4 regions of the Gracilibacillus sp. JCM 18966 genome follow, and region 2 is predicted to be linked to each of the others. Evidence: riboswitches for the same ligand, from Rfam matches in the RefSeq annotation. Region 2 holds a riboswitch; each other region holds the start of a gene.
What was found. A riboswitch is a leader RNA that binds a small molecule or an ion and turns the genes downstream of it on or off. The one in region 2 is predicted to bind S-adenosylmethionine.

Region 1 (8,210 bases), 2.0 Mb from region 2:
CACGGTTAAATCTTTATCCAAATCTGGATCTTGATCTAGATATTCGACTTGATAATCATTCGGGTGGTCAAGCATACCAGCCTCTGCGGTATCGCTACCTGCCAACACTTTTAACAAGGTTGATTTTCCTGTACCATTTACCCCGATCAACCCAATTCGATCCCTTTCCGCAACCGAAAAAGATATATGATCAAATAAAACCTTTTCTCCATATGTCTTGGTTAAGCCTTCCACCTTTAAACCACGCACTTTTGTCACCCTTTCTACTGAAAAGAACCTGACTATTGTCAAGTTCTTTATCGCCTACCAACTAAATGAATCGTTCCAGCTTAACTATGTATATCTATAAAATAGGTGAAATAAGTCGTGCGATGGATTCCTTGAAACGAATCCATTTCGTCCTTTTCTTATATAATGCATAGGTTAACTGGGATACATGCTCCATATCCTTTTCAAACTCATCTACTAGCATTTCCGCAAGTGTTTCGTTGTACAAAAAGGCATTTACTTCAAAATTTAATCGGAAGCTTCTTACATCAATATTTGCAGTCCCAACGGAGGCAATTTTACTATCTACTACAATCATTTTAGCATGGAGGAACCCTTTTTGATAAATATAAACAGTTGCCCCTGCTTCGAGTAACTCTCCAATATAGGAATAGGTTGCCCAGTATACAAAAGGGTGGTCTGGCTTATTCGGTATCATAATCCGGACATCTACCCCTGATAATGAAGCAATTCTAAGCGCATCTAACAAGCTCTCATCTGGAATAAAATATGGTGTTTGAATAAAAACATAATCCTTCGCAGACATGATCATTTTAATGTAGCCATGCTTAATCTGTTCCCAATCAGAATCAGGTCCACTTGATACAATTTGCATCCCAACTTTGCCAGCAGATTTGGCCGCATAATACTTATCATCATACTCGATGTCGTGCCGAGATGCTTGGTTCCAATCCAAAATAAAACGTGTTTGCATATGCTTAACTGCACTACCAATAATCCGTAAATGTGTGTCTCGCCAATAGCCAAATCGTTTATCAACACCAAGATACTCATCACCAATATTGAAGCCACCGATATAACCAATTTTCCCATCAATGATCACCAATTTGCGGTGATTACGGTGATTTATTTTAAAATTTAGCTTTGGTATAAGAGGAGGAAAGAACCCTTCTACTTCGGCTCCCGCTCTGCGCATCTCACGGATTAGCCTTCTACTAAATTTCCTCGATCCCATATCATCATATAGGACCCTTACTTCGATTCCTTCCTTTGCCTTTTTCATTAATACATCTGCTAACCGCCTTCCTAGTTGATCGGAGCGCATAATGTAATAAAGCAAATGAATATGATTTTCTGCCTTCTCAATATCCTCTATTAAAGAATTAAATTTGCGATTCCCATCTGTAAATACTGTAACATCATTGTCTTGGGAAAATATGGCATCATCATTTCTTAAGTGTAAATAAAAGAGATCTTCATACTGATGCATGCGTGGATCATTGACTCGGAACTCTTTATTCTCAATCTCCCTCAACTGTTGTTGAACAGCTGTTTTTACCCCTAATTTACTTTTGGTGTCCCAAGTGAATATAGTTTTATTGCTTAATTTTCTTCCAAATATAAGATATAAAATAAAGCCTGCAATTGGAATAAAGGTTAAGACCATTACCCATGCCCAGGTTGAAGTTGCATTTTTCCTCTCTAAAAAAACAATAGTAAGTGATAATATAATATTAAAAATTAAAATAAAGCTAATTATAAGTTGTACAATACCCATGTGGCCCCTCCTCTCTCATTAGCTAACCCTTCTTTAATATAGCACATTTATAGAAAAGCTAATAGCACAGTGACTATTAGCTTAATCAATGTTCATTGTATTTTGATCAGCTTCTAGCTTTGGTCCCCAAATTTTTAATATCCCCTCTGAAAAGGATGCCTTCGCGGTCCTTTTATCCACTACATATGGTAGTGTGACGGTTCTACGATTTCGAAACTCTTTACGTTCTTTGTGATAATAATGATACGTTTGATCTACCTGTTCGGTTTCATGCTTGTGAGAAATATCAATAGTTAGTTGATTCCCTAAAAAGTTAATTTGTATTTGTTCTTTTTTAATTCCAGGTAATTCAACCTTCACAAGCCACTCTTCATCTGTTTCCAAGACATCTACCGGAATTCTCTCTGGACCTCTCGCCTGTTCAAAAAATTGATCAATCGATTTCATCACATTGTTCGCTGGTTTATCGTATAAAAAGGCATCGAGCTTCTTAATAAAATGTTCTCCAAAACGAGATACACTATGATTCGGTTGATTGCGATTTTCCATACTTATCCTCCTTTTCCCATTCTTTTTATAGTGTATGCGTCTAATTTTCGAAAGTAATGGGCTATCGTTAGAACAAAGGGAAGCAGGAACCCTCGTTATTCAGAAAATTCATTTTATTTTTATTGACGACAAAATTTTTATCCGATATAATAGAAAACAATTAATTACATACAGAAACTCTTATCAAGAGTGGCAGAGGGACTAGGCCCGTTGAAGCCCGGCAACCGTCAATGGAACATCCATTTGAAAAGGTGCTAATTCCTACAGGTATGGACCTGATAGATAAGAGGAGGATGATCAGGACACGAACCTCTTCTTAGCTTAAGAAGAGGTTTTTTATTTTTAAAAAATAATCTTTCTGGAGGGAAATTTCATGACACATTCATTTAATGTAACAGGAACGGAAACGGCACTATTGCACGCAGGACAGCAAGTAGATCCAACAACTAATTCAAGAACCGTACCAATCTATCAAACTACTTCTTACGTTTTTAATGATACAGAGCATGCTCAAAATTTATTTGCTCTGGCGGAGCCTGGAAATATTTATTCCAGAATTATGAACCCTACAATAGATGCTTTTGAACAACGCATTGCTCAATTAGAGGATGGTGTGGCAGCGGTTGCCACAGCATCAGGTATGGCAGCTATTACACTTGCCATTCTCAACCTTGCAAATTCAGGAGACGAAATTATTGCGGACAGCAACCTATATGGCGGTACTTATAATTTATTTAATAAGACATTACCGAAGTATGGTATAAACGTAAAATTTGTTGATGGAACGGATCCTGAAAACTTTCGAAATGCTATTACTTCTAAAACGAAAGCAATCTTTGGTGAGGTCATAACCAACCCAAGCCTCAACATCTTAGATATTGAGGCAGTATCAGATATTGCCCATGAAAATGGTATTCCTTTAATTATCGATAATACTTTTGCTACACCATTTGTTTGTAAACCTCTTACATGGGGAGCAGATATTGTTGTCCATTCTGCTACAAAATGGATCGGAGGCCATGGTACTACAATTGGTGGTATTGTCGTTGATGGTGGTCGCTTTAACTGGAACAGTGATAAGTTCCCTGGATTTGTAGAACCTGATGAAACCTATCATGGAATTCGCTTCGGTATTGATATTGGCGCACCTGCCTTTGCCATTAAATTACGTGTACAATTACTTCGTGACATTGGTGCATGCTTAAGTCCACAAAATGCCTTTTATTTCTTACAAGGTTTAGAAACATTGCATTTACGCATTGCTCGTCACAGTGAAAATACGAAAGCTGTTGCAGAATACTTAGAAAATCACCCACAAGTCGATTGGGTAGCTTATCCAGGTCTTCGTAATCATCCATCCCATGAACTTGCGAAGAAATATTTACGCAACCATTTTGGTTCTATTATCGTCTTTGGTATTAAAGGTGGCCGTGAAGCTGGTCGCAACTTAATTGATAACATTACACTATGGTCACATGTAGCAAATGTAGGGGATGCGAAGTCACTCATTATTCACCCTGCTTCTACCACTCACCAGCAATTAAATGCAGAAGAATTAAAAGCTTCTGGTGTTACTGAAGAATTAGTACGCTTATCTGTTGGTATTGAGACAGCTGAAGATATTATTAACGATTTAGACCAAGCTATTGCTAAGGCAACAAATTCAGAGCCTACCATCCAGGTAGATGCGGATAAGGCCATTACATGGGCATTATCCTCACCATTCGCTAGAGAAGATGGTGGCATCAGACCGAAAACCATCGCAATACTTGGTTATGATCAAGACAAAGAACAAACGATAACCAACCTGAAAAAATTAGGTTACCAAGTCATTCCTGTAAGTAATACAGACGATTCTCTGTATGGATTAAAAACTGTGAATAAACTTTCCGATATTGAGGAAGAAATTGATATTGCTTTTGTAGCAGATGAAAGTAAAGTAGAAGAAGTCTCTGACCAAGCAAAAATTATTTGGTTTAGAGATGCAGCTAATGAAAAGGTTGTAAATAAGGCACAAGCAAATGGAACGATCATTGTCGAAAATCGTTGCCCATTTAGTGAAGCAGACCGCTTGCGCCGTGGAGAATAATTCGTGATTCTCCCTAATTATCGTTTATTTATCTCCCCAAGATAAATAATATATAACCGTGAATCCTTTCTTTTACCGGATTCACGGTTTCTTTATGTTTTAAGAATCTCTGCTTGTTTCCAAGTTTCAAGGAGAATGAGCGATAACCCCCTCATTAATGCTCCTTTTATCGTATTTTTTAACATGTTCTTCTTTCCACTTGCATATTTTAACAATACAAGCTCCATGTGTGATTCGCGTATTTTTTGGGTATAAGATTAGTATAGCGAATTGTAACTATTGGATGAGTGAAGGTGTTTTGGATGAAAAAAAGAATTTTATTAGGCCTAAGCATAACGATAATGATAGGCTTAATTATCGCCTTTATTTTTATTATAGATAAGGAAAAGGATGTAATTTTACAAGATGGTACCACACAAGAAGACCAAGCGGATACGGAGCCAGAAGATGCCGTAGAAGCAGAAAGTCCAGAAGAAACATCGGTTCCTAAAGAGATTCGTGACCGAGTAAAAGATGTCGTGATAGATGCCATCCAATTTTTTAAAAAGGATACGGATATTGTTGCGATTGGGGATTCTCTCACACAAGGTGTAGGAGATGAAACAGAAAATGGTGGCTATGTGGGAATTATTGAAGAGCGTCTCGATAACCAGGAGGTAAAGGTCACCATCGATAATTTCGGCAAGAGAGGAAACCGGACTGATCAACTGCTCCAACGTTTACAGGAGGAGGACGAAGTAATCGATTCTATAAAAGGAGCAGATATGGTTCTGATTACTATTGGAGCGAACGATGTAATGAAAATATTAAAAGATAATTTTATGAATTTGACAATGGAACCTTTTAATGAAGAAAAAGAACCGTATGGAGATAGGTTAGAGCAAATACTAAAAAGAATTGAAGCATTACAACCAAATGCCAAAATATATTTATTAGGTCTATTTAATCCATTTGAAAAATATTTTAGTGATATCAAAGCATTGGATCAAATTATGACTCAATGGAATACTGAAAGTAAGCAGGTAGTTAGCCAATTTGAGCAGGCTACTTTTATCCCAATGCAAGATATTTATCAAGGTAGATCACAGAATCTTCTAGCCGAGGATAATTTTCATCCGAATACACGCGGTTACCAATTAATTGCTAATCGGGTATTATCCTATTTAAAAAGCGATTTAGAGGATTCGGCCAATAATTAGAAGGTGATAACTTGAAGGAGAAACTACTCATTAACTGGAAAAAACTTTTTATTTCGTTAGCGATTCTAAACGGGATTATAGTATTATTACTGATTGTGTTTATTTTATGGCCAGTACCTAATGCCTCTTATCCTAGTAAGGAATATATTGAAGAAGATCCCGGTGCAGAATTTACGATTCAATCAAGTAAGGAAAACTTAACAGAGCTTGTAAATGCGTATATTGATAAGCTATTAAAAGATAAAAATGATAAATATGCGGTGAGCTTTGACGACCAAGTACATTTAATGGGAGCAATTGAGGCTTTTTCTACAGAGGTCCCTGTAAGTATTACCTTTGATCCCAAAGTACAGGATAATGGAGATATTATTCTTAAGGCTAGTGAAATGTCGTTAGGATTATTACGTTTACCAAAGGATAAAATTTTAAAATACGTAAATGAACGTGTCTATACACCAGATTGGGTTACTATCCATCCAAAGGAGGAAAGCATCTATTTAGCCTTAACCAAAATGGAATTAAAGAGTAATTTTCGAGTAAGGGCACAACAATTCGATTTGGAAAATGACAGGATAACCTTCCGTTTTAAAGTACCAAACGAAACATTGGGGCTTTAACCTTGTTCAACCGCCTTCAGTGGGCAACATTTCCCCACTGAAGTTCCACCCCTCTCCTTCATCCATGAAAACCAATTTATTTAATGATTCCATGTTGATAGGCATACACTGCCGCTTGTGTTCTATCCTGTACCTCTAGCTTACTCAGAATGTTACTCACATGGACCTTTGTTGTTTTCAATGCAATAAATAGCTCGTCGGCAATCTCTTGATTGGTTTTGCCTTGAGCAATTAGTAATAATATTTCCATTTCTCGATTCGTAAGACTATCATGAAGCCTATTGGTCCGTTGTTTCCGCATATTTGCCATAACCTTTGTTGTTACCTCTTTTTCTAACACACTCTCACCTTTATAGGTATCTCGGATTGCTTGGGCGATTACCTCAGCTTTGGAGGTTTTTAATATATAACTTGTTGCCCCAGCTTCTAATGCTGGATATACTTTATCATCATCGATAAAGCTCGTCACAATGAGAATTTTTGCATCTGGCCATTGTTGCATAATATGGCTTGTTGCTTCAATCCCATCCATTTCCTCCATCACTAAATCCATCAAAATAACATCAGGGCGTAATTCTAAAGCTAGTTCTACCGCTTTTATGCCATTATCCGCTTCTGCTACTACATCAATATCCTCCTGTGTCGATAAATAAGCACTCACTCCAATTCTGACCATTTCGTGATCATCGACAAATAAGACCCTAATCATTTTATTCCTCCTCTATCATCGGCACACGAACCTCTATCCTTGTTCCTTTCTCTGGAATACTAATGATACGGAAGTAACCACCAATTTCCGCGGTTCTCTCCTGCATATTAATAATTCCATAGGAGCCTGCTTGCTTTTCTTCTATATTAAATCCGATACCATCATCTTCTATTTTCAATATGGCAAAGCCATCTCTTTCTATTAATAGTGTATCAATACTTCTTGCTTTAGAGTGTCTTAAAGCATTGGAAACACCCTCTTGTAAAATTCGAAACAGATGATCTTCAATTCCTTTATTTACTTGAATATCCTCCAGCTTCCATGTAACTTCCATTGGCACTTTTGCCCTTAATTCTTGCAAAAGCTGCTCCATACCCTCTTTTAATGATTTGTCCTTTAATAGAACAGGGCGCAAATGCAATAGTAATGCACGCATTTCTAACTGTGCTTGTTGAATCATTGCCTCGACTTGACTTAGCTGTTTCGTCATAGTGGCGTTTTCCTGATGATTGCTCGCATTTACTGCGGAGACAAGCATGGACGCAGCAAACAGCTCTTGACTAACCGAATCATGAAGTTCTCGGGCTAGACGGTTTCTTTCTTCAGAGATTACTTGGTTTATCGTATCCTCTTGATCCTTCGCTCTTTCCTCAATTAGCTTCTGGGCACGCTTCGTTTGCTGTTGAATATAGTCCTGTACTTCTTTTAGCTTTTCATGAACAGAATGGATTTCATCAAAATCCTTCTCATCAGTGAAAGTTTGATTTTTTAGTATTAAGGATAAGCTTTGTTCAAGAAACCTAACTCGTTTGTTAACAACATAGGCTACTATGACACCCACAAGTATGCCAAATAATATCGTGATGGTTGGTACTATAATCAGAAATGGAACTTCCCATACCTTCTCTGTCCATAAGGATCGTAAATTGTCTAACGGAAAGGCAAGAAAAAATAAGGTGCTCAGCAATAGTAAGAAAATAAACGTAACTACTATTATGGTAGCAATTAAACGACTATAAACCTTCATCCTCTTATCACCTCAAGCTTTCCGATTAGAACCTGGGTGTAAATCTTTACCTTTTGGGAAGAAGTATGATAATGGTCTGTTTGCATTTGAATATTTCGATTAAAAGCATTACTCTCTTTATGCTCGAAAACCTGTATTTCCCCATATAAAACAGAGTGATCAATTGATACCTCTACATCATAAGGAACGATAATCCGTACATTTCCTACTAGCTGCCTGATAATTACGGTCGAT
Region 2 (8,210 bases):
AAGATATCATCTTTCTACTGCTCAAGTCTTGATTTATTTGCTACAATAGCATTTAGACAAGAAGGGATGGAAGAATCGATGCAGAAAAAAACCAATCGGACATTAGTTCTGATAGCACTAGTCCTCTCGATGTTCATGGCAGCCATTGAAGGGACCATAGTAGCAACTGCAATGCCTAATATAGTCGCTGATTTGGGTGGCTTTCGATTATATAGCTGGGTTTTCTCTGGATTTTTGTTGATGCAAGCTATTACGACGATGATCTTCGGAAAATTAGCTGATTTATTTGGAAGAAAACCGATTTTTATCATCGGTGTAAGTATTTTCTTAATCGGATCATTGTTATGTGGATTTGCAACAACGATGACAATGCTTGTCATATTTCGTTTACTCCAAGGTGTTGGAGCAGGGGCTATTCAGCCAATTGTAACAACAATTGTTGGAGATATGTATACTGTTAAAGAAAGAGCAAAGGTTCAAGGGTACCTTGCAAGTGTTTGGGGGATCTCTTCTGTTATTGGTCCATTATTAGGTGGGATTATTGTCCAATTCGTAGAATGGTCTTGGATTTTCTGGATGAATATTCCACTTGGTATTATTGGCCTTCTAGGTGTCATTCGATATTTCCATGAACAAGTGAATAAAGAGAAGAAGGCAATTGATTACAATGGAGCAGGATTATTCCTGATTGGCATCTCTTCTTTAATTATCGTTTTCGTTCAAGCAGGAACGGTATGGGCTTGGCTTGATTGGGAAACCATTTCTTTATTTTCCTTATTTATTATTTGTATGATTGTTTTTATTTTTCAAGAGGGGAAAGCACCGTCTCCTATCATGCCATTATTTCTATGGAGAAATAAGCTTATTCTCATCGCTAATCTGGCTACATTTTTTTCAGGTATGATAATTCTCGGATTATCTAGCTTCTTACCCACCTATGTACAGGGTGTTATGGGGGAATCCGCCATTATCGCTGGCTTTACATTAAGTACTCTATCCATTGGGTGGCCGATATCTTCGACCATCGCAGGTCACTTAGTTTTAAAAATTGGTTTTCGTAAAACAGCTTTACTTGGTGGTTGCGCACTTTTAATTGGAACATTTATGTTTTTCTGCTTAACTGCTGAAAAAGGCCCCATTTATGCTGGGATCAGTTCATTTATCGTAGGAGTAGGAATGGGCCTTTCAAGTACAACCTTTATTGTATCCATCCAAAATCATGTAAATTGGAATGTACGTGGAGTTGCCACTTCTCTTAACATGTTTATGCGAATTGTAGGAAGTGCGGTTGGAGCTGCATTATTAGGAGGGATTTTAAATCTACAAATGCGAGCATTTATAGGAACAGAAAGCAAGTCCTTAGATGTTAGTAATATAGACCTTTTACTTGATGAAAATAGAAGAGAATCAATGGATACAGAGATGTTAGAGAAGATTCAAAATGGGCTTAGCTTCGGGTTAGATCATGTGTTTAACGGTCTTTTTATCATAGGAATCTTAGCCTTCCTAATTATTCTCTTCTTCCCAAATGTCCAATTAGAAAAAGCAGAGGAATCTTAATTCTTCTGCTTTTAAAATGTGCCATAAACTTCCGGACACTCAGAACTAAGTGGTGTATAAAAACAATGACTTTTAAACCTACCTGAATTCCATTGTCCAAACCACTGTGCAGGACAGCTACCTCCTGGCATGAAGAACCATAATGCATAGCTTGCAGGATGATATCTTTTCCCATTAATAACCCTTCTTGCAAGCTCTATATCTTGCTCTCTAGCTCGTTGATAAAAGTAGCCTTTTTGTGTGGCCTCAAAGCCTCCTGGACTTTGAAATACCATCCTTCTAATGGTATTAATATCCGTAAAATCAAGACATCTTGCTCTTACCCGATTTACTCCCGTATTACCTACCATAAGCATACCTAATTTGCCATCACCTTCTGCTTCAGCTCGCATGAGTCTAGCTAGTAATCTCACATCTTCTTCCGTTGCTTTCACTACCGCCAATTCTTTCACCCCTTACCTACTTTCTTTATATTCAAAAAGCTTTCAAAATGTACCAGGTTTGAACGAAAGGATTTAGGTAACACTTAAAGAAAACCCTTACATTTATGGTATAATGAATATGAAATATTCAAAGACTAAAATATCGTTTATTTTTAGTCCTTATAATTGGAAGCTTATTTTCTTCGTCTCCTTCGAATACTAGCAATGTTGTGAATTTTCCTTAAGAAAAGGAGGTATAACATGAGATTGTCGAAGCTAATACTTCATAAAGATATACTACTTATACATGCCGATATTCATAGCAATGATTATATATTTACGGTAAAATGGAAGGAATTAGATAATAAAAAAGGTGGTGAATGGGAGCTAAAATCCTATATTAACAACTCCAATGGAAAGAAAGACTTGTCACAAGAAGAGATAGATCAATTAATTAATCAAATTAATCCTGAATGGGGTTGGGAGCAAGAACAAGAACAAATGCAAAAAGCACGAGAGAAAGATGTCGATTAAATATACTAAACCTTGATTCATCGTAATGAATCAAGGTTTTATTACTTATAATGATGAAGCTCCAGCATTTTCTAATGCTTGCTTATTAAACCATTGTAGTTGATCATGCAATAAGACAACTTGACCTATAACAATCATTGACGGATTCGTGATCTCATCTAATCGATCCGTGATTGTTTCGAGTGTACCTACAATCGTTTTTTGTTTATTAGTCGTTCCCCAGTGAATGATTGCTACAGGTGTTGTCTTTTCTAAACCTGCTTGGATAAGGTATTCAGCAGTTTTAGGAAAATTCCTCACACCCATGTAAAAGCAAAGAGTTTCTGTTCCATTAGCTATATGCTGCCATTCCTTTAATGATCTTGATTCAGGATTGGACCCATTAATAAAGCTTACGGAACCACTGAGCCCACGATGGGTTAATGGAATTCCAGCATATGCAGGTGCACTTATACCTGATGTGATACCAGGTACTACTTCAAAAGGAATATTAGCTTTTTCTAAAACAAGTGCTTCTTCCCCGCCTCTACCAAAAATAAACGGATCGCCACCTTTTAATCTCGTGATGATTTTTCCCTCTGTTCCATATTGAACGAGTAAACGATTTATCTCGTCCTGAATAACACCATGCAATTTCGGTTCTTTCCCACAAAAAATTAATTCTGCCTCACTTCTTGCATAGCTTAATAATTCTTGATTAATTAAACGATCATATAAAATAACGTCTGCTTCTTCAATCGCTCTAATTCCTTTTAACGTAATTAGTTCCTTGTCGCCCGGTCCTGCCCCTACTAAATATACTTTACCCAATCTCTTCCCATTCCCTTCTTAATTGATGTTCTTGTTGCTTTGTTTCTGACTTTACTTGATATTTCATTAACACGATTGTAATAAGTATCGTTAAGAATAATAAGATTACAGTATAGTAAGAATGACGAATAAGGATTTCGGTTAAACTATAGGAAATCACTAGTGAAATGATTGGTGAAGAAATCCAAACCTTTGCAATACGATGGATGATTTTTTCCTTCCAAACATTTTGCCAGCTTTTCGTAGCACTGATTCCAACAATTGCCGTCGTCGTTACCTGGGTCATTGGGATAGGAACTCCTAAAAAGGAGGCAGCAATAACTAATATCCCTGTTGTGCTTGAAACAACAATTCCGTTTGCCAGTGATAGATTTGTGATCTTTTTGGCATTGGTATCTAACACTTTTCCCCCAAATAAGATGCTACCATGCGCTACCACTAACGCTAAGACAGGTAAACCAATCTCCATTGTTACTAAATTTGCTCCCACCAATGGTCCTAACGCATTCGCCACATTATTCATACCAGCGGCTATTGCCTCAAAAATACCTGTTATAATTAACAGTCCTGCTAATATTTTACTAGAAAATGAGACCTTTATCTTGTCTCGGTATTTCATTCTTACTTTTTCAAGCGTATATGTCACAAAAAAAGCTAAAATTGGGATAAGAAGCCATAAACCGACGATTTCTAATATAGAAACGGCATATATTTGCTGAAAAGACAAACCAATTCCGACAATAGCACCAACGGTTACCTCACTAGTAGAAAGTGGAATACCAATATAATTCGTAACAAATAAAGTACACGCAGAAACGGCCAGTATAATTGTAGCGATGCGAACATCCATGATTTCCTCTGGAATAATTCCCTTTCCTAGTGTATGAGTAACATGCTTTCCTCCCCAAAGAGCACCAACTATGGCTCCTGAACCAGCTAGAAATAATGCCACTTTTTTATGTTTTATTACCTTACTTCCATATACGACTCCCATACTAGCGGCAGAGCCACTCGCGCCGATATTAAAAGCAAATAAACATGCGGCAAAAAAAGCTAAAATGACTAACATTTTTCATCCTACTTCCTCTATTTTTATCTTCTTAGAAATGAAACCTGCATTTTTATTTCAAGTGAATCTCCGGGCGTGAATGCTTTTCTCTCCATATCAACATAATGCTTCATCAAAATGTCGTATAGGGTTGCCGCTAATTTTCTTACCCTCGCGTCCAGATTTATTAGCGAGATCCTACTTTCTTTCAAAAAAACAAAAAACTTCTACTTGGTCTAAAAGTAGAAGTTAAATACTTCTTCTTATCTGCCAAGGTTGTCTTGCTGGAATTAGCACAGTGCCTCAAATGCCTGTTGCTGAGATTTCATCGGGCCAGTCCCTCCATCTCTCTGGATAAGAAAGCATATAATGTTTTAAGTTATTAAATGATTTGTATTGAATATAATGGTAAATACAATTAATGTCAATAGGTCAATTCCTTGGATTGCTACTGCAATCCACTAAAAATCCTTTATAACCAATGGTTTTACTAGGTTTAATTTTTTTAAATTTTTTCTTGTATTTTTTTACTGGTGATTGTATGATATATTGTATAGTATTTCCAAAACGTTTTAACAACTAAATATTTTAAGCTTATCAAGAGAGGTTTAGGGACTGGCCCGATGATGCCTCAGCAACCAGCATTTTATGCATGGTGCTAAATCCAGAAGGTAATTACCGAAGATAAGAAGTATGTATAAATGTGGGGACTTTCTTCTTATCGGGAGAAAGTCCCTTTTCGTTTTATAGCATATCGTAGGAGGAATGATCGAAATGAAGCATATCGAAACATCATTAGCTCAAATTGGGAATAAATCTGATCCAAAGACAGGTGCCGTCGAGCCACCTATTTATTTATCGACAGCCTACCAGCATGAAACAATTGGCAATTCTACCGGTTTTGATTATACGCGAACGCGTAATCCAACCAGAGATATTGTAGAAAAGGCCATAAGCGACCTTGAAAAAGGCACTAAGGGATTTGCTTGTTCATCCGGTATGGCTGCGATTCAATTAGTGCTTGCCATATTTGAAAAAGGGGATCAAATCATCGTGACAGAGGATGTTTATGGTGGAACATACCGATTATTTAGTCACTATAGTGAAGCATATGCGGTCGATTTTCTCTATGTGAAACCAGAAGAAATTGCAGAACAAATCACATCGAAAACAAAGGCAATATTTATTGAGACGCCAACAAATCCACTGTTAATCGAGTTAGATATTCATAAAGTTGCCCAGATCGCTAAAGAACACCAGCTGCTTTTAATCGTAGATAATACCTTTTTCACACCATATCTCCAAAAGCCACTTACACTAGGAGCAGATATTGTCGTCCATTCTGCAACGAAATATTTAGGTGGACATAATGATGTTCTTGCTGGACTAGTTGCTGTGAAGGATCAACCGTTAGCAGAAAAACTAACCCATCTACACAATGCCATAGGAGCTGTATTGTCACCATTTGATTGTATGTTACTTATTCGAGGCATGAAAACGTTAAGTCTTCGCCTTGAGAAGCAACAGGAAAATGCTAGAGCACTTGAACAGTTTTTCAAGGAGCACCCTTTAGTAACAGACATTCTGTATCCCGGTAAAGGTGCAATGGTTAGTTTCCGGATTAAGGAGAAACAAATGGTTGTCCCCTTCTTATCCCATTTAAAAGTCATTTCTTTTGCGGAAAGCTTAGGTGGGGTGGAGAGCTTTATCACTTATCCAACAACACAAACGCATGCAGATATCCCTTTAGAAGAACGTGAAAAACGTGGTATTTGTGAAAGGCTGTTACGTTTCTCTGTCGGTATTGAGCATATAGAAGATTTAAAAGAAGATCTAGATCAAGCACTACTAAAGAGCAAGGAGGAATTACTTCATGTCTAACCAATTTGATACAAAGCTTATTCATGCAGGGCTACAACAAGGATTTAACGAAAAGGTGACAGGTGCCGTAAATCCTCCGATTTATTTATCATCTACTTATCATCAGAAAGAAATAAATGAATTCGGACCATTCGATTATAGCCGCTCAGGTAACCCAACCAGAGAAATTTTAGAAAAGACGATTGCGCAGTTAGAGAATGGATACGCAGGCTATGCCTTTTCTTCAGGCATGGCAGCTATCTCCTCCGCTTTTTTATTATTGGAAGCGGGAGATCATGTCGTTGTGACAAAAGACGTTTATGGAGGTACCTATCGATTTATCAGTCAGCTATTGACCAGCTTCTCGATTAGCCATACTTTTGTTGACATGACAAACATCGCAGAAATTGAAAAAGCTATTCAAAGTAATACAAAGGTTATTTATATGGAAACACCAGCAAATCCCTTATTGCAAATCACTGACATTAAGAAAGTGGTGGAGTTAGCTAAAGCCAATGATTGCTATACTTATTTAGACAATACATTTATGACACCATTGTATCAAAATCCACTAGATCTTGGTGTAGACATTGTGCTCCATAGTGCGACTAAATTCTTATCTGGTCATAGTGACGTAGTAGCTGGATTAGCTGTGGCAAAAACAGAAGAGTTAGCTGCAAAACTAAAATTTATTCAGAATACAATTGGATCCATTCTAAGTGCACAGGATTCCTATACCTTAATTCAAGGAATGAAAACTTTGGAGACTCGACTAACCAAATCAAGCCAATCTGCACTTGAAATTGCTAAATTTTTGGATGAACATCATGCGATTGAAAAAGTGTATTATCCAGGTCTTACGGATCATCCTGGTTTTAACGTTCATCATTCTCAAGCCAAAAGTGGTGGAGCAGTCCTATCCTTTTTATTATCAGAAAATGTTGACATAGAGGGATTCGTTAGAAAGCTAGAAATACCAGTCTTTGCCGTAAGCTTAGGGGCTGTGGAATCTATTCTTTCTCATCCTGCTACCATGTCTCATGCAGCAATGCCTCCACATGAACGAAAAGAAAGAGGGATCGAGGATCGCTTGTTCCGTTTATCTGTAGGTATAGAGAATGTCGATGATTTGATCAAGGATCTTAATCAATCTTTCCAACAAAGCAAATTAAGCCTTCCATTATAGAGGAGAAGAGAAAAGGACTGGGGGCTTGATTTCCTAAATGCATCGCTTCGATAAACTGTAATTTGGCTTCTTGCCTCAATTGAAGTGCGGTTAAAAAGACTATAAACGGCAACTTGGCCCAGTGCTTCCGTTGAAATGCCGTTTATAGATCGGATCAACCGCAAATTTGGCTGTTGCTTCGCTTGAAATGCCGTTTATAAAGTGAATAAACCGCAACTTGGTCTGGTGTTTAAGTTGAAATACAGTTTATAAAGCGTCCTTTCTATATCTATTAGCCTATTAATAAACGAATGGCACCAATACCCGCAAAGACTAGTACGAGGATCTGAAATAAACGCTGAGGCATTAGTTGTAAAACCTTTACTCCAATAACTGCTCCTATTAAAATCATTGGAATTAACCATAGGTTAAACATGATAGATTCCATATTAATCATACCAAGGGTGATATAAAAAGGAACCTTTATCACATTAACAAATAAAAAGAACCATGCACCTGTTCCGACAAATTCCTTTTTTGGCAGTCCTTTTACTAAGAAGTAAATCGCCATCACACCACCAGCTGCATTTCCAATCATGGTCGCAAATCCAGCTAATGCTCCCATCATCATGGTGAAAATTTTTGCTTCTGGAAGCATCTGATTAAATTTCTCTCCTAATCGCTCTCTACTTATATGGAGTATGATTAATGCTAAAACTAGAATGCCAATCATTGGCTTTAATTGATCACTTGTTACATAGCTCAATACATAATACCCTATTAAAACCCCTACAAGAACGGATGGAACTAG
Region 3 (8,210 bases), 570 kb from region 2:
ATGCTATTCAATCAGGCAAGACGGTGCTTGGAATCGAGCTTGGGTCTACTAGAATTAAAGCAGTTCTTATCGGAAAGGATAATGAGACAATTGCTTCCGGGAGCCATGATTGGGAAAATAGTTATATAGACAATATGTGGACATACAGTGTTGAAGAGATTTGGAAGGGGATACAAGATAGCTATCAAAAGATGGCACGAAGTGTAAAGCAGCAATACGGAATTTCTCTAAAAAAGATTGGAGCTATTGGCTTTAGTGCGATGATGCACGGCTACATGGTGTTCGGTAGGGATGGAGAACTTCTTGTACCTTTCCGCACTTGGCGAAATAATATAACCGAAGAGGCTTCCACAGCATTAACAGAACTTTTTAACTATAATATTCCACAAAGATGGAGTATTGCTCATCTTTATCAAGCCATTTTGAATCAAGAAGATCACCTATCAGATATACATTTTCAAACAACGTTAGCGGGTTATGTTCATTGGAAGCTAACAGGTCAGAAAGTACTTGGTATTGGTGAAGCGTCTGGTGTTTTTCCTATTGATTTAGAGGCGAAAAATTATAATCAAGAAATGATACAACAATTTAATAGCTTAATTGAATCTAGAAATCTACCTTGGAAGCTTGAGGAGCTTTTACCTAGGGTATTAGTTGCTGGGGAAAATGCGGGTGTACTGACTGATGAGGGAGCAAAGCTACTCGATATAAGTGGTGAATTAGAAGCAGGAATTCCTCTATGTCCTCCTGAAGGGGATGCTGGAACAGGTATGGTTGCTACGAATAGTATAGCCAAACGCACTGGAAACGTGTCGGCCGGTACCTCTGCATTTGCTATGGTTGTTTTAGAGAAGGAATTATCTAGAGTACACCCTGAAATTGATCTCGTTACTACACCTACAGGTAATTTGGTGGCGATGGCTCATTCTAATAACTGTTCCTCAGACTTGAATGCATGGGTTAGTCTATTCGAAGAATTCTCAGGCGTTATGGGGAACAAATTAGATAAAAATCAATTATACGGTGCTTTATTTAAGCAAGCTCTCCAAGGTGATGCCGATGGTGGCGGACTTCTATCTTATGGCTATCTATCAGGAGAGCATATGACCCATTTTGAAGAGGGACGCCCGTTGTTTGCTCGTTCTTCTGATAGTAATTTCAATCTTGCTAATTTCATGCGTGTTCAATTATTTACAGCCTTTGGTGCAATGAAGATAGGAATGGATATTCTTCTTAAGGAAGAAGGCGTAAAACTAGATGAAATTCTTGGCCATGGTGGCTTGTTTAAAACAGAGGGTGTTGGCCAAAGTGTGCTAGCGGCTGCACTTAATGTTCCAGTTTCCGTGATGGAAACGGCCGGAGAAGGTGGTGCATGGGGAATTGCCTTACTTGGTTCTTATATGCTCAATAAAGAAGATAATCAATCCCTAGAAGAATTTCTAAATGACAAGGTATTTGCAGGTCAGGTAGTGAAAACACTGTCCCCTAATCCAAAAGATGTTAAAGGATTTGAACAATTTATGGAACGATACAAGAAAGGTCTTACAATAGAAAGAGCAGCAGTAGAGAACCTTTAATGAATAAATCCAATTGTGAAAAATAATTGAATTTATTTCAAGTGTGGGGGAGTACCTTTATTGTATGGTAAAATAAAGATAAAGGAAACGCACAAAGTCTACACTTGAGGAGGATTCAACTATGACGGAATCACCGAATAATGATAAAGCATTACGTTTGAAATCAATGCTTGAGGAAGCTCTTCAACCACTAACGGATAAGATTGGTTTATTGGAGCAGGAAGTAAAAGAGCTGCGAAAAGAACAAGCGGAACTCAAGCAAATTATCCATCAAAGATAAAATTAGGAGTCTATTCAGGGGATGGATAGACTCCTTTTTCATCTGGCCAACCTTTTCATAACCAAAATAAGAAAGGCTTGAAATAATAAGCTATTCATATTAAAATAGTAGCAACTTAAGTCGAAGCGGAGGTGGATAGAGGTGTTGAATGATACTGTTTTTGTGCACGGATTTTGGACTGAATTCCTATATTTTTGCCGTGCAAAATTTGCTGTTTTAGTTGTTAACGGGATACGTATGTCCTTTTTTAACAACTAAATAGTAACAAAAACAGTGAAAACATCTCTTACCCACATTATATATAGATGACGCTAGGGAGTGGTCTTTTTCGTGCTCTCTTTTAAATTAATGCGTCGTCAATGCTTTTAAAAAGCCATGGGATGTCCTATGGCTTTTTTTGTTGGGAAAATAGGAACAGGAGGATAGACATCGTGATTGCATGTAGTATCAATCAAGTGACGAAGATGTATGGCGGTCATATGATTTTTGAAAATATATCATTGGAATTAAATGAAAAGGAAAGAGTAGGGCTGGTTGGGCCGAACGGTAGTGGAAAATCAACCCTTCTAAAATTACTGGCAGGCGAGGAACTACCAAACCAAGGACAAATCCATTGGAAAAAAGGATCACGAATTGGCTACCTTGCTCAATTTTCTATGTTTCAACCAGATATATCTGTAAGGGAAGCTTTACGGACAGCTTTTTCTGAATTGATTGAATTAGAAAAGAAGATAGGGAACTTAGAAAAAAGTATGAGTCAAGAAATGGGTGAGAAAGATTTACAGAAGCTTGTCGAGCAATATGGAGTATTTCAAGACCAATATTTATCCAAAGGAGGGTACGCCATCGATAGTGAAATCGATAAAGTGGCAAAAGGGTTAAATATTGAGGGAATGTTAGATCAGACGGTAGGGGCACTTAGTGGTGGCGAGAAAACGAAGGCTGGGTTGGCCTATATATTATTAAAAGAATCAGATTTATTGTTATTGGATGAACCTACTAATCATTTAGATGTTTCAGCGATAGAATGGCTTGGAAATTATATAAAGAATTTCACTGGAACCGTGGTGATTGTATCCCATGATCGGTATTTTTTAGATGAAACGGTGAATAGAATTGTCCATGTCGAGAATGGCGACCTAGAGAGCTTTGACACCAATTATTCTGATTATGTAACGGAAAAAGAAGCTCGTTTACTTCGTGAATTTCATGCATATGAAGAACAGCAAAAGAAAAGGAAGAAAATGAAAGAAACGATAAAAAGACTAAGAGAATGGGCGAATAGGGCAAAACCTCCAAATGAAGGTCTCCATAAAAGAGCTAGAAATATGGAAAAAGCATTAGAAAGAATGGAAAAATTGGATCGCCCTGTGTTAAATCGGAAGAAAATGAACTTGAAAATCGATGCAGGAAGTAGAAGTGGTAAGGATGTGATACAGCTGAAGGCAGTTTCGAAAGCATTTTTTGATAACCAGCTTTTTCAAGATGTCAATCTCCATGTTCAGTATCAACAAAGAACCGCAATCGTCGGAAATAATGGAACAGGAAAAACTACGTTATTAAAGTTAATCTTAGGACATCTTAAAGCAGACAAAGGAGAGGTAAGGATCGGGAGTAATGTGAAGATTGGCTACCTGTCACAGCATACTTTTTCTAAAATGGTAGACAGAACGGCAATCGATGTCTTTCGTGACGAAGTGAAAGTAACAGAAGCGGAGGCAAGACAGATATTAGCAAAATTTCTATTCTACGGCTACAGTGTATTTAAAAAGGTTTCCCAGCTAAGTGGTGGAGAAAAAATGAGGTTGAGATTGGCCCAGCTTATGTATCAGGATACCAATTTATTGATCTTAGATGAGCCTACGAACCATTTAGATATAGATTCATTGGAAGTATTAGAGGAAACGCTTGAACAATACGAAGGCACCATTCTTGCAATATCCCATGATCGTTACTTTCTAAATAAATTATTTGATAGGATTTTCTGGATCGAAGATGGGCATGTGCATGTATGGGAAGGAAACTATGACTGGGCTAAGCTAAAAATGAGTGAGAAAAGAACTTAGCAAAAAAAAATGCCGCATGAGTAAAGACTTCATGCGGCTAAATTTACTGTTTCACTTTTCTACGAGGGAATCCAAACAAAATGGCAGTAATTCCACAAATTCCAAGCAATATTGGATAAAAGGAATAAGGCATAATACTTAAGGGTGATATCGAAGCAAGTCCTGCCACTGCCAGCATTTGGCCACCATATGGTACGATTCCTTGCCAACAAGCGGCGAAAATATCAAGAATACTTGCCGATTTTCTTGGGTCAACATTATACTTGCTTGCAATATCTTTTGCTAACGGCCCCGTCATTATAATGGAAATCGTGTTATTGGCAGTACTAATATCTGCTACACTAACAAGCCCAGCGATACCAAATTCAGCCCCTTTTTTCGATTTGATCTTGTTAGAAACTACATGAAGTAAATAATCTATCCCTCCATTGTATTGAATAATTCCGATTATTCCTCCGATAAACAATGCTACAATTGCAATATCCTCCATATTCAATACGCCTTGTGATGCAGCCTAGAGCAGAGTTGAACCAGTGTAGGAACCATCTATGATACCAATCGCACCAGCAAGGATAATCCCACCGATTAACACAATTACCACATTCACTCCTAAGATGGCTACGATTAATACAGCAAGATAAGGTATAACTTTCGCAAGATTATAAGAATAGTCCTCCAATTGATTGATATGACTTCCTGAAGTAATGAACCATAATATAAGTGCAGTAATCAATGCGCCGGGAAGAACGATAAAAAAGTTTGTTTTAAACTTATCGCTCATCGAAGTGTTTTGGGTTCGTGCGGAAGCGATCGTAGTATCCGAAATCATCGATAGATTATCACCAAACATAGCCCCACCAATCACAGTAGCCATTGCTAATGCCATAGGAATATCCGTTTGATCAGCAATACCAATTCCAATAGGAGCAAGTGCGACGACAGTTCCCATCGATGTCCCCATTGTAATGGAGATAAAACAACCAATTAAAAATAATCCTACCATTAAAAGGTTTGCAGGTAGGAGGGAAAGCCCAAGGTTCACGGTCGCATCAACTGCGCCCATACCTTTTGCTACTTCCGAAAAGGCACCTGCAAGCACAAAAATGATGCACATTAGCATAATATTTTCATGCCCAGCCCCCTTTGTGAAGATTTCAATTTTTTTAGCTAGTTTTACTTTGCGATTCATGAAAATGGCAACAGCTGCCGCAATAATGACCGCCACATTCAGTGGCATATTAGAAAAATCCTTTGTCAACACTCCTGTGCCGATAAATAACAATATAAATATGAGTAAGGGGAATAATGCCGAGGCCTTCCCTTTAGTCTGTTGAGTCATGTTGTATTCCTCCTGTTTATATAGGTTAATGCATGGTCATGCCACCAGTTATGTTAATTGCTTGTCCTGTCATGTAATTCGAATATTTTGAGGCTAAAAAGACCACCACATATGCGACATCTTCAGGAGTTCCTGTTCTTCCAAGTGGCACCTGTGAAAAGTCCTCTTCTCTAATTGCTTCTTCATTCAAACCCCTCAAATTACCACCAATCACTCGTTCTTTACGTTTCATGTCCGTTTCAATAATACCAGGACAGACGGCATTCACATTAATTTGGTCTTGCGCAAGCTCGAGAGCCATCACTTTAGTAAGCCCAATGACTGCATGCTTAGAGGCAACATAGCTCCCCATTAGGCGATAGCCGTTTTTTCCAGCCTGTGAAGCAATATTGATAATTTTACCTCCAAAGCCTTGATCCTTCAGTTTATTCGCAACGACTTGGCTACATAATTGCACACCTTTAGCATTTATATCCATTGTTTTATCCCAATCTTCTTCTTTTATCTCCGTAAAGTAATCCATTGTCGAAATGCCAGCATTGTTCACTAGGATATCTATTTTTCCAAAATGATGAATAACCTGTTTTATCATATTATGGACATCATTTTTGTTAGAGACATCTGCCTGGAAATAGAATAAATTTTCATCATCTGTCTGCTTGGTTTCTTGAATATCAATAGCGGCAACCTTTGCGTTAGATGATAAAAGAGCCTGAACAATAGACTTTCCAATACCGTTTGCTCCACCTGTAACGATGGCGACCTTTCCAGATAAATCAACTTTGAGCATAGAATAACCTCTTTTCTATAATAAAAAACCCTCTTCAAAAGCAAGAAGAGGGTGAAGTAAGATGAATGTCTCTTCTTATCTGTTAGCTATTTGCTACTGGAATTGGCACATTACTCTTAAGAGTTGTTGCCGAGGATTCATAGGGCCAGTCCCTCCCCCTCTCTAGATAAGAACATATAGGAAAGTTAATGCTCTTTAGTTTACAACTAGAAACAAGTTATAGTCAAGTGTTTCACTAGGAATTACACCTGTAAAATTTGCCATTCTTTCGTTAATCATTCTCTCTGCTACTAAACGATGGGAAAAATATTGAATGAATGACAATTTAATGGTAGGTTATAAGAGTGATATAATATATTATTTTAAGAGGTGATGGAATGGAGAAGCATAACACCGAAGATTTACAACAAACGGAAGTAGCAGAGGAACAGGAAACAGAAAAGGAACGATTTGTTTCAAATGAGGAGAAAAAAGAGAACAATTCCTCCATAAATTTTGATTTTGGAGAAAGTGTAAAAGAGACAAAGGGTATTCTGAAGGATGCGATTTTAAGACCACATGCTATCGTGAGCTCTACTCGAACAATCCGTATGGAAACGAGTGCACTAATTTTATTATCATTATCATTATTGATAGGTATTTGTTATTTTCTTTTCTATAAATTTGGATTTGAGGGAATGCTCAGCTTATTTGCAGATGTGGGCGTAATGTTTATCATAACGAGCATCTTATCTTGGATGATTACCTTTGCAATCGGCTATTTTTCTCTTTACTTACTTTTAATGTATTTCGGAGATCGTAAAATGGATCATAAAGAATTGTTAACGAAATATGCGATTGTGAATATTCCTTTTACATTAGTTTTTTGTTTAGTGATTTTATTTTTCGGATTTTTAATGGTAGATTTGTTTGTCGTTACATATGTTTTTGCCTTAATGCTCTATGGGGTAATTCATATTTATCTTTACCTTGTACATATGAGAAAACCGAAATTTGATTTGTACTGGACAATTGCGGGCTACCTATTAGTCTTAATTGTTGCTACACATTTATTGAATGGAATTGATTTTTCAGCATTTTAAAAAGCAGGAGTACACCTCTTGCTTTTTTATTGTTTAGCTAACTCTGTCACTATTAGCAAGATACAAGAAATTTCTCCTCGGAATATATGTTAAGCTAAAGATAAAGTTTTGTTTGAAAGGTGGAGGATAATGGGCAAAGTTGTTTTAGATATCTCGATGTCTCTGGATGGTTATATTAGTGGTCAAAATGATAGTCAGATCCAGCCATTAGGTGATGGTGGAGAGTTTATTCAAAATTGGTTATTTGATGGTAATGAATCAAGCAGTTATAACGATTTCTTCAAGCTTTCTAGTACAAATAAAAAAGTTTTTGACAATACGGTAGCTAATACAGGCGCGATGATAGTTGGGAGGAGAACCTTCGATATTGTAAAAGGATGGGGTGGAAGTCATCCAATTCAAGGTATTCCTATCTTTGTTGTAACACATCAAAAACCAGATAGTTATATAGAAGAGAATACAACGTTCACCTTCGTTACAGATGGGATAAAAAGTGCAGTTGAGCAAGCGAAGAAAGCAGCGCAGGATAAAAATATTAGTATCGGGACCGCACATATTGCACAGCAATGTATTCAAGAAGGTCTATTGGATGAAATGCTACTACATGTATCGCCAGTTCTGCTTGGTGGAGGAATTCGCTTATTTGAGCAAAATAGCAAAGTAAAGCTTAAAAATATAGAAACGATTGCTGCTGATAATGTGACTCATCTAAAATACAGTCTCTTGTATTAATTTACAAGAGACTTTTTCTAATCTTTTTATAATGATGAAACCAAGGCTGTCTTTCTTCGATTTGGGCAGCTAGCTGAAGTAACAGGTCATCTTCACCGAGTCTAGCAAAGAAGTGGGTCCCAACCGGTAATCCATCTTCAGTCCAATAGGTTGGAACACTCATTGCAGGCTGTCCCGTAGCATTAGCAATTGGCATTAGTGGATTGTAATCTAGCATATTATTTAACATTTGTTGATAGGCCGTTTGCTTAGTCTCTTTGTTTTCTCCGATTTTTTTTGGTAACTGATTCAAGGTTGGAGTCATCCATACATCTATTTCTTCAAAGAATTCTAATATTTTTTGT
Region 4 (8,210 bases), 1.1 Mb from region 2:
AAAATTTAGTTTTTGGCTAAATTGTTCTACAATATTTTGAAAAATTGTGCCGATTAAATTGGCATGTTCTCCCTTTATAACCCTCAAGGTTGCCGTCACTTCTTCACCTAAGAAAACATTCTGTAATGTGTGATATGTGAAGTTATCTGGAATAATTAAGATGGAATCCACCTCTTGATCTGCTAATTGTTGCTTGGCATCCGCTTCTGACATTTTTTCTAGTACGATTTGTTCAGATAGATCATTTTCCAAAACCTCAAGTAGTATTGTTTTCGGTGAAAATGATTGTGCAGCTTCCATTAATGGTTGCTTCGCCTCATTAGGCAAAGAGGATTGCTGTAATTCTTGAGAGAATTCGGTGATCCCTTGCTCTGTCTTATCCTCTTCTACAAATGCAACTTTCATTTCAAAGGCACTTCCATCTCCGCCCATTAATCCTTTTAACGCAAATCCTAAGATCACGATCAAGACAAATGGCATTAATAAAATAGTGATTAATTCGGTTCGATCCCGCCATAATATCTTTAGATCTTTCTTCCAAAAAGTTAACATAAGTGCACCTCCTAATCACGCAAGCTTCGACCAGTTAAGTGTAAAAACACATCTTCTAATGAAGGAATTTGTACGTTCGCACTGAGTATTTGAACATGTTCCTTTTCCGCTAATTGAAAAATCCTTGCAAGATTCCTACTCTTCTTTGGAACGATTAGCTTTATATTACTTTCTGATTCGGTAACATTTAAAATCCAATCTTGTTGTGCTAGCAGTTTCGCGAAGGAGGCATTTGATTGATCAAGGGTAAGGTCAATGGTCTCTTCACTGGACAAAATACTCGTTAACTCCTCTTTCGTTCCTGTCGCAATCACATTGCCATGATCCATTATATAAATTCGATCACAAAGTTTCTCTACCTCCTCCATATAATGAGAAGTATATAGAACAGTCATTCCCTTCTCCTTGTTTAAGGTACGAACCATCTCTAGAATATAATTTCTAGACTGAGGATCAATACCAACCGTTGGCTCATCCATGATAACTATTTCAGGCTCGTGTAATAAGGCTACAGCTATATTGACACGTCGCTGCATCCCGCCAGAGTATTTTTTCACCTGCTCCTTTTGTCTATCTCTAAGCCCAACTAATTCTAGTACTTCCTGTGCTCTTCTTTCCAATTCCTTTCCACTAAGACGATATATCTTCCCGAAAAATTTCACGTTTTCGTAGGCAGATAGCTCCTTATATAAAGCTATTTCTTGAGGAACAACACCTAATATTGGTCGTATGATGTTCGGGTTTTTGATAATATCCTGCCCTTCCCATGTCACTGTCCCTGAGGTTGGTTTGACCAATGTAGCCATCATCGAAATCATGGTGGATTTACCTGCCCCATTTGGCCCTAATAACCCTATAGACTCTCCTTTTTGAAGATATAAATTTGCATCATCAACTGCTACTTGCTTTTTAAACACCTTGCGTAATGATACTGTTTCTAACATGCCAATCCCTCCTATATGTCCTTGACCATATCTCCTATTAATAAGTGTAATAAAAAAAAGACAGTACGAACACTGTCTCTAGTCATTTCTTTTATGACTCCAGTCACTATTTTATACATAGTCATTTTGAATAGCATAAATCGCGAGCTGAGTGCGATCTCTCAGATTTAATTTATGTAGTAATTGACTAATATGATTCTTCACCGTCCCGACGGATAATGCTAGCTCTGTTGCTATTTCTTTATTGTCCTTCCCTTCCCCTAGTAAGTACAAAATATCCTGCTCCCGCCTTGTTAAGCTAGGGTGTTCTTTCTTGCCAACAGCAGACTTTTTCTCCAACAGTTGTGGGATTACTTTACTCGCTACCTCCCCTGGTAACTGCAATCCACCCTTCATACAACCCTTGATCGCATGAATTAACCAGCTAGCATCCGCATCCTTTAATAAATATCCATGTACTCCTATTTTCAATGCTTCGACTGCATATGCTTCATCGTTAAAAGTTGTTAACATCATTATTTTCATTTCAGGCCATCTTCCAAGCATTTCTCTTGCGGCCTTTAAACCATCCATTTCCGGCATACGAACATCTAAAATGGCTATATCAAAATATTCTATTTCCCTTAGCTTTAAGGCTTCTTTCCCATTGCCTACTTCTCCAGTCACCTTTAAATCGGGATCTGTTTCGATCATCATTTTGATCCCTTGTCTCACCAATACCTGATCCTCTCCTAATAAGATTTTAATCAATTTTCCTCATCCTTTTGGTTAATCGGGAAGCTTCCCCGAACAATGAATTGACTATCATATGCGAGAACCTCCAAATGACCATTTATTGCTTGAAGTCTTTTTCGCATCGATTTTAGGCCAAATCCTTCTGTTAATTGTATCGGACGGGATAGCGCATTATGAACTTCCAGTCGAAAATGACTATTGCCAGGAGCCTCAAAAATGATCTCTGCTTTCTTTGAATCACTGTGACGCATCACATTGGTTAGTGCTTCTTGAATACACCGATAAACAACACTCGCCTGTGTTGGACTTAAAGATACAGAAAGCGCATTTTGTCTCATAGAAAAGGTAATCGAAAGGAAGTGTTCTGCTTCAATCTTCCGAATTAATTGAATAACGGCAGACATCCCAGTAATCTGTTCATTTTGTAGTGCCTTTACTGCTTGGCGTGTTTCGTTAAGACTTTCCTGCGCTAATGATTTTACCTGTTCCCAATCCTTTGGATCATTTTCGTTTTTAAGGCGAAATGTTTCAATTAACATAAGCAAATTGGTCAAGGAATGACCAGCTCGATCGTGAATCTCTCGACCGATTACTACTCGTTCCTGCTCTCTAATATGCTTTTCCTGTGTGATCGAATTACGTTTTAATTGCCGGTGTGTATGTAATAGAGTCTTATAACGCAGCTCTAATTCTCTTAATCTTGTAGCATTCATTTGATAGATCGATAATCCTATGGCTATTAATACATAGATGTAGCAAAAGATTAAACCATTAAAAAGGCTAAAATACGGATAAGTAAAAATGGTTAACAAAAGAAAAACAAGAATCATAATCGTCCAAAAGTAATGTTTTTGAAAGGTTTCTGCAGCACTTACTAAAACAAGAAGAAATAAAAGGAAAACGAAAGGATTGAGTGTTGAAAAACTAGGTAAAATAAAAGCTATGGTGATAATCACGAGAAAAAGCAGCCATAGAGTAAAATGCATCTTCTGTTTGTATTTTACGACAGAGGTAAAAAATAAAACCCCTAAGCCAAAAGCGGACATCATAAATAGAAAGGCAACACTACCTCCCGCTTGAACTCCCATCCATGTTGTCCCCGTCCAAGTGATAAACCAAATAATAAGCCATGCCCAGTAGAAATAACGCATCTTGATCCTCCATTTTCCTTAAACTAACGTCTGTAATTTCTCCGATGGTAAGAAGTCTTCCTTTATTATAAACTGGTTGTGAACGAAATGCACCGTTGATTTAGTGAATGATCTGAAAACAGATTACTAGCAACCTCCTTCTTTCTATTTTATACTATTTAAGAAAGCGCTTAAAATATAACAAGGAGTGATCGATATGCAATACCGCCGTTTAGGAAATACTGGATTAAAAGTAAGTGAAATTAGTCTAGGAAGCTGGCTTACATATGGAGGGTATGTTGAAGAAGAGAAAGCAATCGCCTCTATTGATAAAGCCTATGAGCTTGGCATTAACTTTTTTGATACAGCAAATGTCTATATGCGAGGGGATGCAGAAAAGGTCGTCGGTAAAGCATTAAGAAAATACCCGAGGAGCTCCTATGTGCTTGCGACAAAAGTTTTCGGAAAAATGGGAGATGGTCCAAACGACCACGGCTTATCGAGAAAACACATCGTAGAACAATGTGACGCGAGCTTAAAGCGACTTGGACTTGACTATATCGATATCTACTATTGTCACAGATACCACCAAGACACCCCTTTAGAGGAAACATTACGAGCGCTTGATGATTTAATTAGACAAGGAAAAGTTTTATATATCGGTGTTAGTGAATGGTCGGCAGAGCAAATGACAGAAGCTATTCATCTAGCTGACAAAAAATTGCTTGATCGTATTGTCGTCAATCAACCGAATTACAGTATGCTTCAACGCTACATCGAAAAAGAAGTGATCCCTGTAGGTAAAAAGCATGGAATTGGACAAGTTGTCTTCTCTCCACTTGCACAGGGTGTACTAACTGGTAAATATAAAAAAGGACAAGCAATTCCTGAAAACAGTCGGGCAGCTCAAAAGGATATGAATCTATCACGTATTCTAACGGAAGACAATCTAGAGAAAGTAGAAAAATTGAAGGCCATTGCTGCAAATGAAAACCTATCCCTTGCTCAATTAGCCATTGCGTGGATCCTACGTCAAGAAAATGTAGCGAGCGCACTTGTGGGAGCAAGTCGTCCAGAACAAATCGAAGAAAATGCAAAGGCATCTGGCATCACACTTTCCCAAGAGACATTAGCTAAAACAGAGGAAATTCTCGGTTAAGGTGATAAAATGGGCGGTCTAGCTGCCCATTTTCGTCCCATCTATTGGACTATTTGCATATATATAAAAATATATATTAACAATTTTTACAAAAAATCATGTTGACATTTCCTGTTATTCGGTTTATCATTACATTAAATATTCATAAAAGGAATTCTTATCCAGAGAGGTGGAGGGGCAGGCCCAGTGAATCCTCGGCAACAGGTTCTTACAAATGAACACTGTGCCAAATCCTGCGGGACAGCTTTAGGTTGTATCCCGAAAGATAAGAAGTGTAGATTGATTACAAGACTTCTTATCTGAACAGATAAGAAGTTTTTTTGATGAGAAAGACGATTAAAAGGAGGAGAAATATGTCAGAACAAGCAATTACCTATGCTCATTATGAAGAAAGTTTTTGGAATGAGTTCACGCCTGGTGAAGATGACCCGACAAAAGGGGCTGAGCAAATCATTAATTGGGCTTACAAAAGCTATGGAGACTCACTCGTTTATGCTTGTAGCTTTGGGGCAGAAAGTATGGTCCTAATAGACTTAATTGCTAGAGTGAAGCCAGATGCTTCATTAGTTTTTCTCGACACAGGCTTACATTTTCAAGAAACCTATGATCTGATTGATGAAGTGAAAAACAAATATCCTTCCTTACAAATAACGATGAAGCAACCTGAATTAACAGTAGAGGAGCAAGCAGAAAAACATGGATCCGCTCTTTGGAAGAGAAATCCTGATCAATGCTGCTACCTTCGAAAAGTAAAACCATTAGAGGAGGTTCTGAGCGGAGCTGTTGCTTGGATATCCGGACTTAGAAGAGAGCAATCCCTAAGTCGTGCGAAGACTCAATTTGTTAACAAGGATGAAAGATTCCAATCTGTTAAAATATGTCCCCTTATCTATTGGACCTGGGATGATGTTTGGGACTACATCAAAAAACACAACCTCCCATACAACGCTTTACATGATCAGAACTTTCCAAGCATTGGATGTATACCTTGTACCTCCCCTGTCACTAATTCAGACGATGAGCGTGCTGGTAGATGGAGTTCCTTTAACAAAACAGAATGTGGTTTACACACTACAACGACACCATAGAAAATAGATGGTTAAATTTTTATGTCTATAACTAAGTAAAACTATCGGAATAATGAAAATCAAATAATATTCCCATAACATAATATAATGGAGAGGTGATCTTATTGGCCTTACAAGTGGTTAACAGCCCATTTGATGAACGACAAACAGAAATTTTAAATCAATTATTGCCAACCTTAAACGATGCACAGAAAAATTGGCTTGCCGGCTACCTTGCTGCATCTCAATCAGCAGCACCACCTGAAACGACGAAGCAAGTGACTAAAACGAGCGAGACAGCAACAAGAACCATTACTATCTTATATGGATCAGAAACAGGGAACAGTCAAACAATTGCCGAACAGTTGAATGATCAATTAAAGGCATCGGATCGAAAAACCGTGATTTCAAGCATGGATGATTTTAAGGCAAAGAAATTAAAAGAAGTGGAGGATCTCTTAATTGTTACCGCAACACACGGTGAAGGAGATCCACCAGATAATGCGATACAATTCCATGAGTTTTTATTAGGGAGAAAAGCACCTAAGTTAGATAGTGTAAGATTCTCTGTCCTCTCTTTAGGGGATGAATCCTATGAGCATTTCTGCCAAACAGGGAAGGATTTTGACAAACGTTTAGAGGAATTAGGTGCAACACGTATTCACCCACGCGTGGATTGTGATGTCGATTATGAAGAATTAGCCGAGGAATGGATGAATGGTGTATTAAAAGTATTAAACGAGGACAGCCAAACTCAGGCTTCAGAGCAGCAGGTCGCCTCCTCCCCTGCAGAAGCACCAATATACTCCAAGAGTAATCCATACCCAGCAGAGGTCCTAGAAAATATAGACCTAAGTGGAAGAGGCTCGAACAAGGAAACGAGACATATTGAATTGTCATTAGAAAACTCTAACCTAAGCTATGAACCAGGCGATTGTCTAGCTATCTATCCAAAGAACAATCCCGAGCTTGTTCAGGCAGTCATCAATAAACTAGATTGGAATGCAGAACAAACGATACCTATAAATAAGCAAGGGGAAATTCGCTCGATCCAAGAGGCATTAACCTCTATCTTTGAAATTACAAAACTAACAAAAGGAATGCTCGAAAAAGCTGCAGGATTTTTTGATAATGAAAAGCTTACCAAGCTAATAGAGGATAGTGACAAGATGAGGGAATATATACATGGCAGGGACTTACTAGATCTAATCCTTGATTTCACACCGAGCAATTTGGACCCTGCCTCCCTTATGCACTGGTTAAGGAAAATTCCTGCAAGACAATATTCGATCTCAAGCAGTTATAAGGCAAATCCTGATGAAGTTCACTTAACGATTGCTACGGTTCGCTACCACACCCATGGACGTGATCGTCATGGCGTGTGCTCAGGCGAGATTGCAGAGAGAATTCAACCTGGTGATCAATTGAATGTATATGTTCATCGAAATCCGAATTTTAAGTTTCCTTTTGATGATAGCACACCTGTTATTATGATTGGTCCAGGAACAGGAGTTGCTCCATTCAGAGGATATATAGAGGAACGAGAAGAGCTTGAATTAAAGGGGAAAACCTGGCTATTCTTTGGTGATCAACACTTCCGATCAGACTTTTTATACCAGGTCGATTGGCAAAATTGGCTAAAGAATGGCTATCTAAGCAGGATGGATGTTGCATTTTCAAGAGATTCTGCTGAAAAGATATATGTGCAGCATCGAATGCTAGAAAAAGCAAAAGAATTATTTTCCTGGCTGGAACAAGGTGCACATATATATGTTTGCGGAGATGAAAAGCGAATGGCAAAGGATGTGCATCAAACACTCCTAACCATTATTGAACAAGAAGGAAAGCTTAGCTCTACAGAGGCAGAAGCCTTTTTGAATCAATTAAAGCAAGAAAAAAGATACCAACGTGATGTCTATTAACACAGAGGAATCAGGAGTCTAATAAGAAATAGGGAGAGGAGAAGTTTTATGGCAAATCAAGATCAAAAGAAGCTTGATCCAATAGAAAAATTAAAAGAAGATAGTCGATTCCTAAGAGGGACAATAAAAGAAGGCTTAGAAGACCCACTAACTGCCGCTATTTCCGATGATGATACAAAGCTTTTAAAATTCCACGGGAGCTATCAGCAGGATGATCGAGATGTAAGAGATGAAAGAAGAAAACAAAAATTAGAGCCTGCCTATCAATTTATGCTTCGTGTGGCTATTCCTGGGGGTGTCGCTACACCAAAACAATGGCTGGCAGTCGATGATCTTGCCCAAAGATATGGGGATCATTCGATTAAATTAACCACGAGACAGGCATTCCAGCTTCATGGTATTTTGAAATGGAATCTAAAGGACACGATTAAAACCATTAATGAAGAGCTAATGACGACCATTGCAGCCTGTGGTGATGTCAACCGTAATGTGATGTGTAATCCGAATCCATACCAGTCGGAGGTTCATGAACAAATACAAAACTGGGCTCAACGTATTAGTGACTACCTTTCACCTAAAACGGGTGCCTATCATGAGATATGGCTAGATAATGAGAAAATCATCGATTCCAAACAAGAGGAAGAACCGATCTATGGCAAAACCTATCTACCACGAAAATTTAAAATCGGAATTGCCGCACC

Region 1: linked by a shared signal. The riboswitch ahead of ACZ5N5_RS02760 (PLP-dependent aspartate aminotransferase family protein) and the one ahead of ACZ5N5_RS12725 (methionine biosynthesis PLP-dependent protein) in region 2 are both predicted to bind S-adenosylmethionine.
Region 3: linked by a shared signal. The riboswitch ahead of ACZ5N5_RS10060 (SDR family NAD(P)-dependent oxidoreductase) and the one ahead of ACZ5N5_RS12725 (methionine biosynthesis PLP-dependent protein) in region 2 are both predicted to bind S-adenosylmethionine.
Region 4: linked by a shared signal. The riboswitch ahead of ACZ5N5_RS07335 (phosphoadenylyl-sulfate reductase) and the one ahead of ACZ5N5_RS12725 (methionine biosynthesis PLP-dependent protein) in region 2 are both predicted to bind S-adenosylmethionine.

The regions. Positions count from the first base shown of each region.
Region 1 is NZ_AP043883.1:614,858-623,067, forward strand. Features, by position in the region: gene ACZ5N5_RS02745 (ABC-F family ATP-binding cassette domain-containing protein) at 1-249, opposite strand, end outside; gene cls (cardiolipin synthase) at 344-1,786, opposite strand; gene ACZ5N5_RS02755 (Hsp20/alpha crystallin family protein) at 1,868-2,335, opposite strand; SAM riboswitch class I at 2,513-2,624, shown strand; gene ACZ5N5_RS02760 (PLP-dependent aspartate aminotransferase family protein) at 2,709-4,424, shown strand; gene ACZ5N5_RS02765 (SGNH/GDSL hydrolase family protein) at 4,727-5,623, shown strand; gene ACZ5N5_RS02770 (YpmS family protein) at 5,635-6,240, shown strand; gene ACZ5N5_RS02775 (response regulator) at 6,317-6,949, opposite strand; gene ACZ5N5_RS02780 (sensor histidine kinase) at 6,951-7,976, opposite strand; gene liaF (cell wall-active antibiotics response protein LiaF) at 7,973-8,210, opposite strand, start outside.
Region 2 is NZ_AP043883.1:2,658,080-2,666,289, reverse strand. Features, by position in the region: gene ACZ5N5_RS12750 (MDR family MFS transporter) at 79-1,560, shown strand; gene ACZ5N5_RS12745 (cell wall hydrolase) at 1,572-2,003, opposite strand; gene ACZ5N5_RS12740 (hypothetical protein) at 2,244-2,516, shown strand; gene cobA (uroporphyrinogen-III C-methyltransferase) at 2,562-3,326, opposite strand; gene ACZ5N5_RS12730 (anion permease) at 3,319-4,395, opposite strand; SAM riboswitch class I at 4,635-4,735, opposite strand; SAM riboswitch class I at 4,966-5,065, shown strand; gene ACZ5N5_RS12725 (methionine biosynthesis PLP-dependent protein) at 5,149-6,255, shown strand; gene ACZ5N5_RS12720 (aminotransferase class I/II-fold pyridoxal phosphate-dependent enzyme) at 6,248-7,420, shown strand; gene ACZ5N5_RS12715 (sulfite exporter TauE/SafE family protein) at 7,692-8,210, opposite strand, start outside.
Region 3 is NZ_AP043883.1:2,091,894-2,100,103, forward strand. Features, by position in the region: gene ACZ5N5_RS10035 (xylulokinase) at 1-1,577, shown strand, start outside; gene ACZ5N5_RS10040 (hypothetical protein) at 1,699-1,857, shown strand; gene ACZ5N5_RS10045 (RAxF-45 family protein) at 2,020-2,115, shown strand; gene abc-f (ribosomal protection-like ABC-F family protein) at 2,289-3,923, shown strand; partial or broken gene ACZ5N5_RS10055 (Na+/H+ antiporter NhaC family protein) at 3,967-5,262, opposite strand; gene ACZ5N5_RS10060 (SDR family NAD(P)-dependent oxidoreductase) at 5,288-6,052, opposite strand; SAM riboswitch class I at 6,125-6,225, opposite strand; gene ACZ5N5_RS10065 (hypothetical protein) at 6,430-7,134, shown strand; gene ACZ5N5_RS10070 (dihydrofolate reductase family protein) at 7,264-7,866, shown strand; gene ACZ5N5_RS10075 (amidase) at 7,868-8,210, opposite strand, start outside.
Region 4 is NZ_AP043883.1:1,513,082-1,521,291, reverse strand. Features, by position in the region: gene ACZ5N5_RS07360 (ABC transporter permease) at 1-552, opposite strand, end outside; gene ACZ5N5_RS07355 (ABC transporter ATP-binding protein) at 564-1,496, opposite strand; gene ACZ5N5_RS07350 (response regulator) at 1,608-2,246, opposite strand; gene ACZ5N5_RS07345 (histidine kinase) at 2,243-3,382, opposite strand; gene ACZ5N5_RS07340 (aldo/keto reductase family protein) at 3,579-4,520, shown strand; SAM riboswitch class I at 4,675-4,792, shown strand; gene ACZ5N5_RS07335 (phosphoadenylyl-sulfate reductase) at 4,874-5,608, shown strand; gene ACZ5N5_RS07330 (assimilatory sulfite reductase (NADPH) flavoprotein subunit) at 5,713-7,509, shown strand; gene cysI (assimilatory sulfite reductase (NADPH) hemoprotein subunit) at 7,558-8,210, shown strand, end outside.